4 regions of the Salinimonas sediminis genome follow, and region 2 is predicted to be linked to each of the others. Evidence: predicted binding sites of a transcription regulator. Region 2 holds the regulator's gene; each other region holds the start of a gene.
What was found. The regulator LexA, encoded in region 2, represses DNA repair genes until DNA is damaged. The targets are predictions, from matches to a motif close to TACTGTATNNNNATACAGTA.
Positions count from the first base shown of each region.

Region 1 (2,210 bases), 800 kb from region 2:
GCCTGACGGAACGGAGGAGCGACTTTGTTTTTTACCACTTTTACGCGGGTTTCATTACCCACGACTTCGTCACCTTCTTTCACCGCACCAATTCGACGGATGTCCAAACGTACAGAAGAGTAAAATTTCAGGGCATTCCCCCCGGTAGTGGTTTCTGGGTTACCAAACATTACGCCAATTTTCATCCGAATCTGGTTGATGAAAATACACAATGTGTTCGAGCGCTTAATGTTGGCGGTGAGCTTACGCAATGCCTGAGACATCAAGCGTGCCTGCAAACCTACGTGAGAATCTCCCATGTCCCCTTCAATTTCCGCTTTGGGGGTTAGTGCGGCAACCGAGTCAACAATAACTACATCTACAGCGCCGGAACGCACGAGCATGTCGCAAATTTCCAATGCCTGTTCACCGGTATCAGGCTGAGAGACCAGCAGGTCATCAATATTCACGCCCAGCTTTTCAGCGTAGATAGGGTCCAGCGCGTGCTCAGCATCCACGAACGCACAGGTTTTGCCTTTTTTCTGGGCCTCGGCAATTACCTGCAATGTCAGGGTAGTTTTACCTGATGATTCAGGGCCATAAATTTCAACCACACGCCCACACGGCAAGCCCCCTATTCCCAATGCAATATCAATACTCAGGGAGCCGGTAGAAATAGCCTCGATATCCATTGCCTGGTTGTCGCCCAGGCGCATAATCGCACCCTTACCGAATTGCTTTTCTATTTGCCCAAGGGCCGCGGTAAGCGCTTTCGTTTTATTATCGTCCACAGAAACTTCCTCTAGAAGTGAAGCGGTGGCATTTCCCCAGCGCCCATGCGCTGACCACGCTTTATAACTCAAAATTCAATGATGCTATTTTATACTGTATAATTATACAGTTTCAAGAGCAGCGTTACTTTTTTCTTAACCTATAAGCCTCAGCTTACCTTTTCAACTAGTCTGTTGTGCAGTAGTTCAATAGCAAACCGCACTGCTGCGTGACGTACTGCGGCCCGGTCGCCCTTGAACTGCTGGCATACGGTGATGATGTCATTATCCATAGCCAGGCCAAACCAGACGGTACCGACCGGTTTAGCAGTACTGCCACCGCCTGGCCCAGCGATGCCACTGGTACTGATGCCTATGGTGGCCTGGCTCCGTTGGCGGGTTCCTTGAGCCATTTCCCCTACACATTGTGAAGATACTGCGCCATATTCAGTTAGTGTTTGCTCGCTTACACCCAATAGCTGCTGCTTTGCCTGATTGGAATACGTGACGAACGACTGATTAAACCAATCAGAGCTGCCCGCCACCGCTGTTAGAGCAAATGCTACGCCCCCACCGGTGCAGGATTCAGCACAGGCAACAGAGCCGTTTTGGGCTCTTAATCCTGCGCCTATCCGTGTTATCATTCGGCTCAACTCAGCATCGGCGTCACTGTCACTTAGCGTTGAAAAAAGCTCACTCATAGGAATAATACGTCGCTGATAAAGATTGCGTGAAGTGTACCATTTCATTGCCTATTACACATCCGTGGTACTACCCTAACTAACAACACCGAGGCTCTTTTGGAATCACATACCCCTATGATGCGCCAGTACCTGAATATAAAGGCGCAACATCCTAATATCCTGCTGTTTTACCGGATGGGAGATTTCTATGAATTGTTTTACGATGATGCTCGCCGGGCGGCTCAGTTACTGGATATTTCGCTTACCGCACGCGGTAAATCAGGTGGCGATCCTATTCCAATGGCGGGTGTACCATACCATGCTGTAGAAAGTTACCTGGCCAGGCTGGTAAAAATGGGTGAATCGATTGCGATTTGTGAACAGGTAGGCGACCCCGCCACCAGTAAAGGACCGGTGGAACGCCAGGTTAAACGCATAGTCACCCCAGGCACCGTAACGGATGAAGCATTATTAGAAGAACGTCAGGACAATGTGCTGGCCGCAGTATGTGGTACGGTCGAAAAATTTGGTCTGGCTACGTTGGATGTCAGTAGCGGCCGTTTTCTGGTGGCTGAGTATTGTGGTGATGAAGCATTGCTGGCCGAGCTACAGCGCATTAATCCTGCCGAGTTATTGTACCCAGAAGGTTTCACCGCGCTGCCCTTGATCGACCGACGTAAAGGCATCCGCCGCCGTCCGGAATGGGAATTTGAACACAGTACCGCCACGGAATTGCTGACCAAGCAATTTCAAACCACCGCGCTGGATGGCTTTGGGG
Region 1 is NZ_CP031769.1:890,058-892,267, reverse strand. Features, by position in the region: gene recA (recombinase RecA) at 1-770, opposite strand, end outside; gene D0Y50_RS04005 (CinA family protein) at 920-1,450, opposite strand; gene mutS (DNA mismatch repair protein MutS) at 1,568-2,210, shown strand, end outside.
Region 1: recA (recombinase RecA) is a predicted target of LexA. The motif match lies at 863-882, and genes of this name have one in related genera.

Region 2 (2,210 bases):
AAATGCCATAAATATCAGGATAAGAAAAGGCACTACCGTCCAGGCAATTTCAACTTTTACGTTTTCATGAAAGGTAGCCGGGGTGGCACCGCGCGAACGCCGATGCAAATAAATGGAAATAAACATAGCGCCAAACACCACTACGGCGATGACCACACATATGGTAAACATCAGCATATGCAGGTCATAGACCTGACCACTGATATCAGTAACACCCTTGCGAAGATTTAGTGTTGCAGCATCACCGGTAGCCTGTTGTGCAGCAAATGCATGTGAAAATGCAGCGGTGGTTGCCAGCGTCCCCAAAACCATCAATACGATATTTGCGAGCTTCTTCACTCAACACCTCCGTGATGGACGAATCCTGGAAGCCTGCCTGCCAACCATAGACCCGCGTTGTTACGACTAATTCCGTTATAGATGTATTATGTAATTGTTATTCTTATGTTAATAACAGTATAAGAATTAAACACTTTTAACCTTGAGTCTAGTCTTTTGATAAAAAATTATACAATTTTTTGGCAAGTCGCTGATTCAGGGCAAGACTTTTCAAAGCCAGCAACCAGCTAATTTGGTGGGGTGGAGAGAGGCTATACAGCCGATGAAAACGGTGGCAACAGAGACTATAGCCGTAGACAAGATAACGCCTTTACAGGCGAAGCACTAAAAAATCAAAATGGCAGATAATTACTAATCAGCACAGGGGCTATTCATCGCAAGGTAAACGCTTGATAGCAAAAGGGGTATAGCGGTAGAAGGGTATAAAATGCCCGCCTGGATAATAAAAGCGTCTGCACCGCGGCTGTGTGAACATGCCGTGAGCATCCGGTAAACCAGCGCGCTATTAGAAAATGATAAACGTCATCGTGCTGATTTGAGTAAGCAGTGTGGTTACACACATTTTTTTCCGGTAAGCGCGCCTAATTACGGCATATGTAGCAATAGAAGGGGGGGTAAAACGGGTAGGTTTTAAGAATAGTCAATACACGCAATGTAAAGCTACCAACATCAGCGGTAATGAAAAAGTTACCGCAGGCAACAATTATTGCCAACATTCGCTTCAGGAATGCTGGCAATGTGCTTTTTACATCACATCCAGTCAGCGTTACGAATAACACCCACTGCTAAGCCTTCGATAGTAAAAGGCTGGGCCGACAAATCCACTTTAATTGGTGCAAATTCGTCATTTTCTGCATGCAGTAACACTTCATGACCGCGCTTTTCGAAGCGTTTAACAGTGACATCATCTTCCACCCTGGCAACCACCACCTGGCCATTATGCACATCCGTAGTACGGTGTACGGCCAATAAGTCACCATCTAAAATACCAATATCTTTCATACTCATGCCATCTACCCGCAACAAAAAGTCGGCGTGAGGACGAAACAAGGCAGGATCGACCTGATAGTGGCTTTCTATATGCTCCTGCGCCAGGATGGGTTCACCGGCAGCGACCCGCCCAATCAAAGGCAAACCCGTTTCTTCATTCGCGGCTTCATCTTCAAGCGGTGTTGTTAAGCGGATACCACGGGAGGTGCCGGGCAAAATTTCAATCACACCTTTGCGAGCCAAAGCTTTTAGATGTTCTTCAGCTGCATTGGCAGATTTGAACCCAAGATGCTGGGCGATCTCAGCCCGCGTAGGAGGCATACCCGTGTCCCGCATATTGGATTTAATAAGCTCAAGTACTTCTGTCTGTCGGGGGGTTAGTGGACGCATAAACAGCCTGGGTTTTCATACAGTTAACTGTGAGTATATACAGTTGGCCACATTTCGCAAGCGTTAACGCGCGGAAAATAACAGGTTTATGAACAGGTAGCACTAGCATGCCTAAAGCACTTTGGTAGGTAAACTCGTAAAGCCTATCTTTGTGGTCATGCTCGGGATGTCGAACTTGCTGGGCCGAATCAATTTAATCTTGTACCTTACCATCTAACTGTATCGAGCAATAGACTGGCCAGCGTGGTGACCGGTAATAATGCCGGTAGCCCCGCTTGATCACCCGGCCAAAGGTAGTATCGCTGGCCTGGGTCGATTATGATGCGAGTATTGGAAATATCCCCTATATTCAAAACGCCGTACGTGCACAGCCATGTGTGGTATTTTTTTCACAACCAGCGGGCTCGCTTAGTTACTATGAATTTTCAACTCAGGTTTATTGCGGTGGCGTTATCAATCTTCTCCAATGCCAGCTTTGCTATGCAGGCTGG
Region 2 is NZ_CP031769.1:88,114-90,323, reverse strand. Features, by position in the region: gene coxB (cytochrome c oxidase subunit II) at 1-339, opposite strand, end outside; gene lexA (transcriptional repressor LexA) at 1,090-1,719, opposite strand; gene D0Y50_RS00410 (hypothetical protein) at 2,137-2,210, shown strand, end outside.

Region 3 (2,210 bases), 820 kb from region 2:
GTGCGCTCTACACCAATCGATTTGCGCTCTCGAGTGACATTGACTTCACGTTCATCAATACCGTGCGCCCGGTCCCATAACACTGAACCAAATTTACCTAATTCTTTTTGCAAACGTTCGAAGGGATACTTGCGGATATCGGCGCAAGTGGCCAGCCCCATACGCTGCAACTTTTGCATAGTGACTTTGCCCACCCCGGGGATTTTCTCTAATGCCATATTACGTACAAAAGCATCCAGCTTATCCGGGGTAATTACACATATGCCATCTGGCTTATTCTCATCACTGGCAACTTTTGCCACAAACTTACACGACGCTACGCCGGCTGAGGCAGTCAAACCAAGCTCTTGTTTAATACGCTGGCGAATTTCTTCAGCAATAAGCGTGGCACTCCCGCCACAGTGTGCAGAACCAGACACATCCAAAAATGCTTCATCTAATGACAAAGGCTCAATAATATCGGTGTAATCTGCAAAAATCGCGCGTATACGCAACGATTCTTTGACGTAGACATCCATTCGCCCCCTGACCATGACTAAATCCGGGCACAAACGCATTGCATAGGCTGTCGCCATGGCCGAGCGCACCCCGTATTGGCGGGCTGGGTAATTGCAGGTCGAGATGACTCCGCGTTGGTCTGAGCTACCGCCGATAGCCAGCGGTACGTGCTGTAATGACGGATTATCGCGCATCTCTACGGCGGCGTAGAAACAATCCATGTCTACATGAATAATTTTACGCATGGGAAAAGAAAGTACCTGTATACATAAACAGGCGTAGTGTACCGCGTTTCATTCGTTAAATTATAGTGGTGCCAGCATTAAATTTAACCGTTATAGCGCTATGACTCTCCAACTGAAGATTTTGTTGATGGCATCATCAGCCGATTGCTATCGCGGCGCCTTCGACAAAGTTTCAATCTCTGCCCATAGCGCTTCAGCCTCAGCCGTTAGATTTGAATAGGTTTTAATATCACCATTACGCTGCGCGTACATGGCTTGCTCTAATAACGCATCATAACGTTTACGTTGCTTTTTTATCGGGTCACGCCGAAAAAGTGTAAACATAGCGTATCTCCTGGCTATTATCTCAACCAACAGTGTGCGGCCGGCTTGGGCAAAATAACAGTGAAATTGCTGTCATATTGATAACGCCGCTACAAGACCGGTAGTAAATTAGACGCCCCTATCCAAGGCAATGGCGAGCTTCAGTAAGCTAGTAGGTGCACATAGCTAACCTTGAGCAAACTGCACAAGTATCCGGAGCCGGATGTTATCATTCTGCGGCGCTTATTAGGAAAGCTGTATATGAGGACTCAAGTTACTGGCAACTATTGTATAAATGAAAGCTTGCTTGATGTTTTCTTGCGTTGTCTTGGAATGGTAAAGGAATTATTGCAGGCCCAAACCGCTGCTGGCATATAGAAAGTTACGGTTAACAAATCAAATCGCAGACACCATCGTGGCTATTAAAGTACAACGATGGTGCAGCAAATGTTACAGCTACTGCCGTCCAAACTCCTCAGACAACACCAGTTCCTGCTCCACAATTTTGGCGTAATGTTTTATGCGCTGGATATCCTGTTCATCGTAATGTTTTACTTTGTCGTGCAACAGGCAGAATGTCCCCATCTCATATCCTTCGGTAGAATACAAAATGACCCCTGCATAAGAACGAATGAATGGCTCGCCTTTAACCAGCTTATTATTTTTGAAGCGAAAATCTTGGTGGGTGTCAGGCACAATCAAATATTCCTCTTCTGCAATCGCGTAGGTGCAAAAAGAGATATTCCTGGGCGTTTCCCGCTTATCCAGACCTTGGCGCGATTTAAACCATTGCCGATCTTCAGCAATCAGGCTGATAAGCACGGTTTTACACTTAAATTCGGCTTGTGCTTTGCGGGTAATCGCATCAAACCGCTCTTCTGGTGGGGTATCCAGAATGTTTAAATCAAGCAAGGCTTGTAACCGGGCTGCTTCATGGGGAAGTTCAGGTATATTCGCCATAGTGGCTATTCCTACAATAAAAAACGTGAGTCACTGTAAATGGTAAGCTGACTAATATTGTCCCTAAACCGGCCAAAGCCAGTCGCTGCTATAATACTGTACTAATAGCCAGTTAGGCTATGTTTTAATCTGGGTCAAAGTAAAAATAATACCCAATTAACAATAGGTATATACGCAATCTGGCGATACCCTCCAAATAGGGGT
Region 3 is NZ_CP031769.1:3,706,917-3,709,126, forward strand. Features, by position in the region: gene dinB (DNA polymerase IV) at 1-743, opposite strand, end outside; gene D0Y50_RS16255 (DUF6435 family protein) at 891-1,067, opposite strand; gene D0Y50_RS16260 (GAF domain-containing protein) at 1,503-2,006, opposite strand.
Region 3: dinB (DNA polymerase IV) is a predicted target of LexA. The motif match lies at 757-776, and genes of this name have one in related genera.

Region 4 (2,210 bases), 140 kb from region 2:
CTTTCGCCGCTTCAACGCTCCAGCCGGTGGCATACGAAAAATGGACATGGGCCGCGGTCATCTCATTTTTCAACGCCTGCCATAAATAACTCAGCCCCCCATAGTATTTCATGCTGGGATCTAAACGGACCGCTAAACCATTCGGGGGCAGCAGAACGATATCAGCTACCAGTTGGTATAAGCGGTTAGCCAGGGCGGTAAGGCGATGGGTTTCATCAGCCTGCTGATAGTCAAGAATAGTCAATTGTGGGCACAATGCCCCAGCCTGAGCCAGGCCCATTCCCAGGGTTATCCCTGCTTCCCGAGCGGCCTGGTTGGCTTGCATAATACGGTTGTTGGCTGCCTGATAAACGACTATCGCCTGAGAGGACGTCGGCGGCGCCGTAATCTCGGTATTATCCAGAAAAAGCTGATAGTAATGGAAATACGCCCACAGCATATTTGGCTATCCCGCAATATGGGACAACGCGTGTAAGGCGCTGGTATTGTCCATGGCTCGGTAAATAGCCTGGTTAGTGGGGGTGTAGCAAAACATAAGTTGGGTAGCCGAGGTAGGCCAGGCCCCCCGGTTTTTGGTAATGTCTATTTGCAAGCCACCCGTTACCGCCTGAATATCTAAATCCAGTGTCAGGGGCAGGGCTATACGCTGTACCCGTTTATTTTCAAATAGCAAGCAACGTAGCCGGTGCTGAGTCGAGGCTACCTGTAAGCGGCGGGCTTGTTTAGTGGTGATTGCATCATGCCATAGCAATACCTGATAGCACGCCTCACTTTTCAGACATTGTTCAGCAGCCCATAACGCTTCATCGCCCGAGCGGCAGTGCACAACGGTAACGTTGGCCGGATTAATGGCCATTTGATGTAGCCAGGCTTGATGAATTTGGCCGGGTGGGTTGATAAAAACCAGCAGTTTTTCGCTATTATTTTGCCCCAATACCGTTTTTAATAAGCTCAGTTCACCTACCCCGCACAAACTGCGTAAGCGGATCAGGCCACTGGCCGGAAAGCCACCGCCTAAAGCCGTATTTAGCGCAGCAAAACCAGTATCTTGGCGTTGTGTGGTGTCCTGATGTCGGCCTTCACTGGCCCGCCATACACCCGGATGTTGTGTCAAAGGTAGGGTAGAGTTAGTCATAATTCACCTGTATGTATATACAGTATTATAGGTGAACGAGTTTAGCTGACAAGAGCTGATAAAAAAATCGCTGTTAAGTGGCTTACCTAACAGCGATTTTTGTTTAATGAGCCGGGTTTTCTATGACCCTTTCAGGGGTTTGCCGAAAGCCTGGTTACACATCTGTTCACAAGCACTGATGAAACCATCCGGCGTATTTTTAGCCCAGGCCATGCGGATCTGACTAGGTTGTTCTTGCATAAAACGCCGAATATCTTCCATTGTTAGGGCCTGCTCTGGCCCCAGTAGCCGGGTCAGTGCTTCTTCAGTATTTTTGCCCCCTTGGTAGCAATCAAGCACAATTTCTGCAAAGTGGGTCATTAGAAAGGCCAGAATAGGATATTGAGCTGAGCTAATAAGCCCTTTCGAGGACGCGGTTTCGATATTATCAGTATAAATATGTTGTAGCTTCAGACATACCTGAGTCAGGCTATTGAATGCTAGGGTAGCCCGCTGTGTCTGATTTTTTAGTCCGCTACGTGATAATGCGACCTCTCTTTGTAAGGTTTGCGCCCGCATCACAAAATAAATCAAAATAATGACCAATATCCCCACTACACCAAACGCTAACATCAAAGGTTTCCTGTTTTCTTATTATCAATAAACGTATTAATATTTTGTTCCAATACAAACAATGGCACGGACCCATGGGCTAGCACGGCGGTATGAAACTCGCGAACATCAAACTCATCGCCTAATGCCTGTTCAGCTTGGCGCCGTAGTTGTTTGATTTTGATTTCACCTATTTTGTAAGACAAGGCCTGGGCTGGCCAGGAAATATAGCGGTCCACCTCGGTGGTAATATTATGCTCCGATAACGCCGTATTTTTCATCATGTAATCAATAGCCTGTTGCCGGGACCAGCCAAACATATGCATACCGGTATCCACCACTAAACGGCAAGCCCGCCACATTTCGTAGCTTAAGCGCCCGAAGTTATCGTACGCGGTGGTATAGATACCGGCCTCAATGCCTAAAAACTCGGCGTACAGACCCCAACCCTCACCAAATGCTGAAATATAGGTCTGACGGCGTA
Region 4 is NZ_CP031769.1:4,388,467-4,390,676, reverse strand. Features, by position in the region: gene D0Y50_RS19205 (Y-family DNA polymerase) at 1-439, opposite strand, end outside; gene imuA (translesion DNA synthesis-associated protein ImuA) at 446-1,135, opposite strand; gene D0Y50_RS19195 (hypothetical protein) at 1,256-1,747, opposite strand; gene D0Y50_RS19190 (DUF885 domain-containing protein) at 1,747-2,210, opposite strand, start outside.
Region 4: imuA (translesion DNA synthesis-associated protein ImuA) is a predicted target of LexA. The motif match lies at 1,141-1,160, and genes of this name have one in related genera.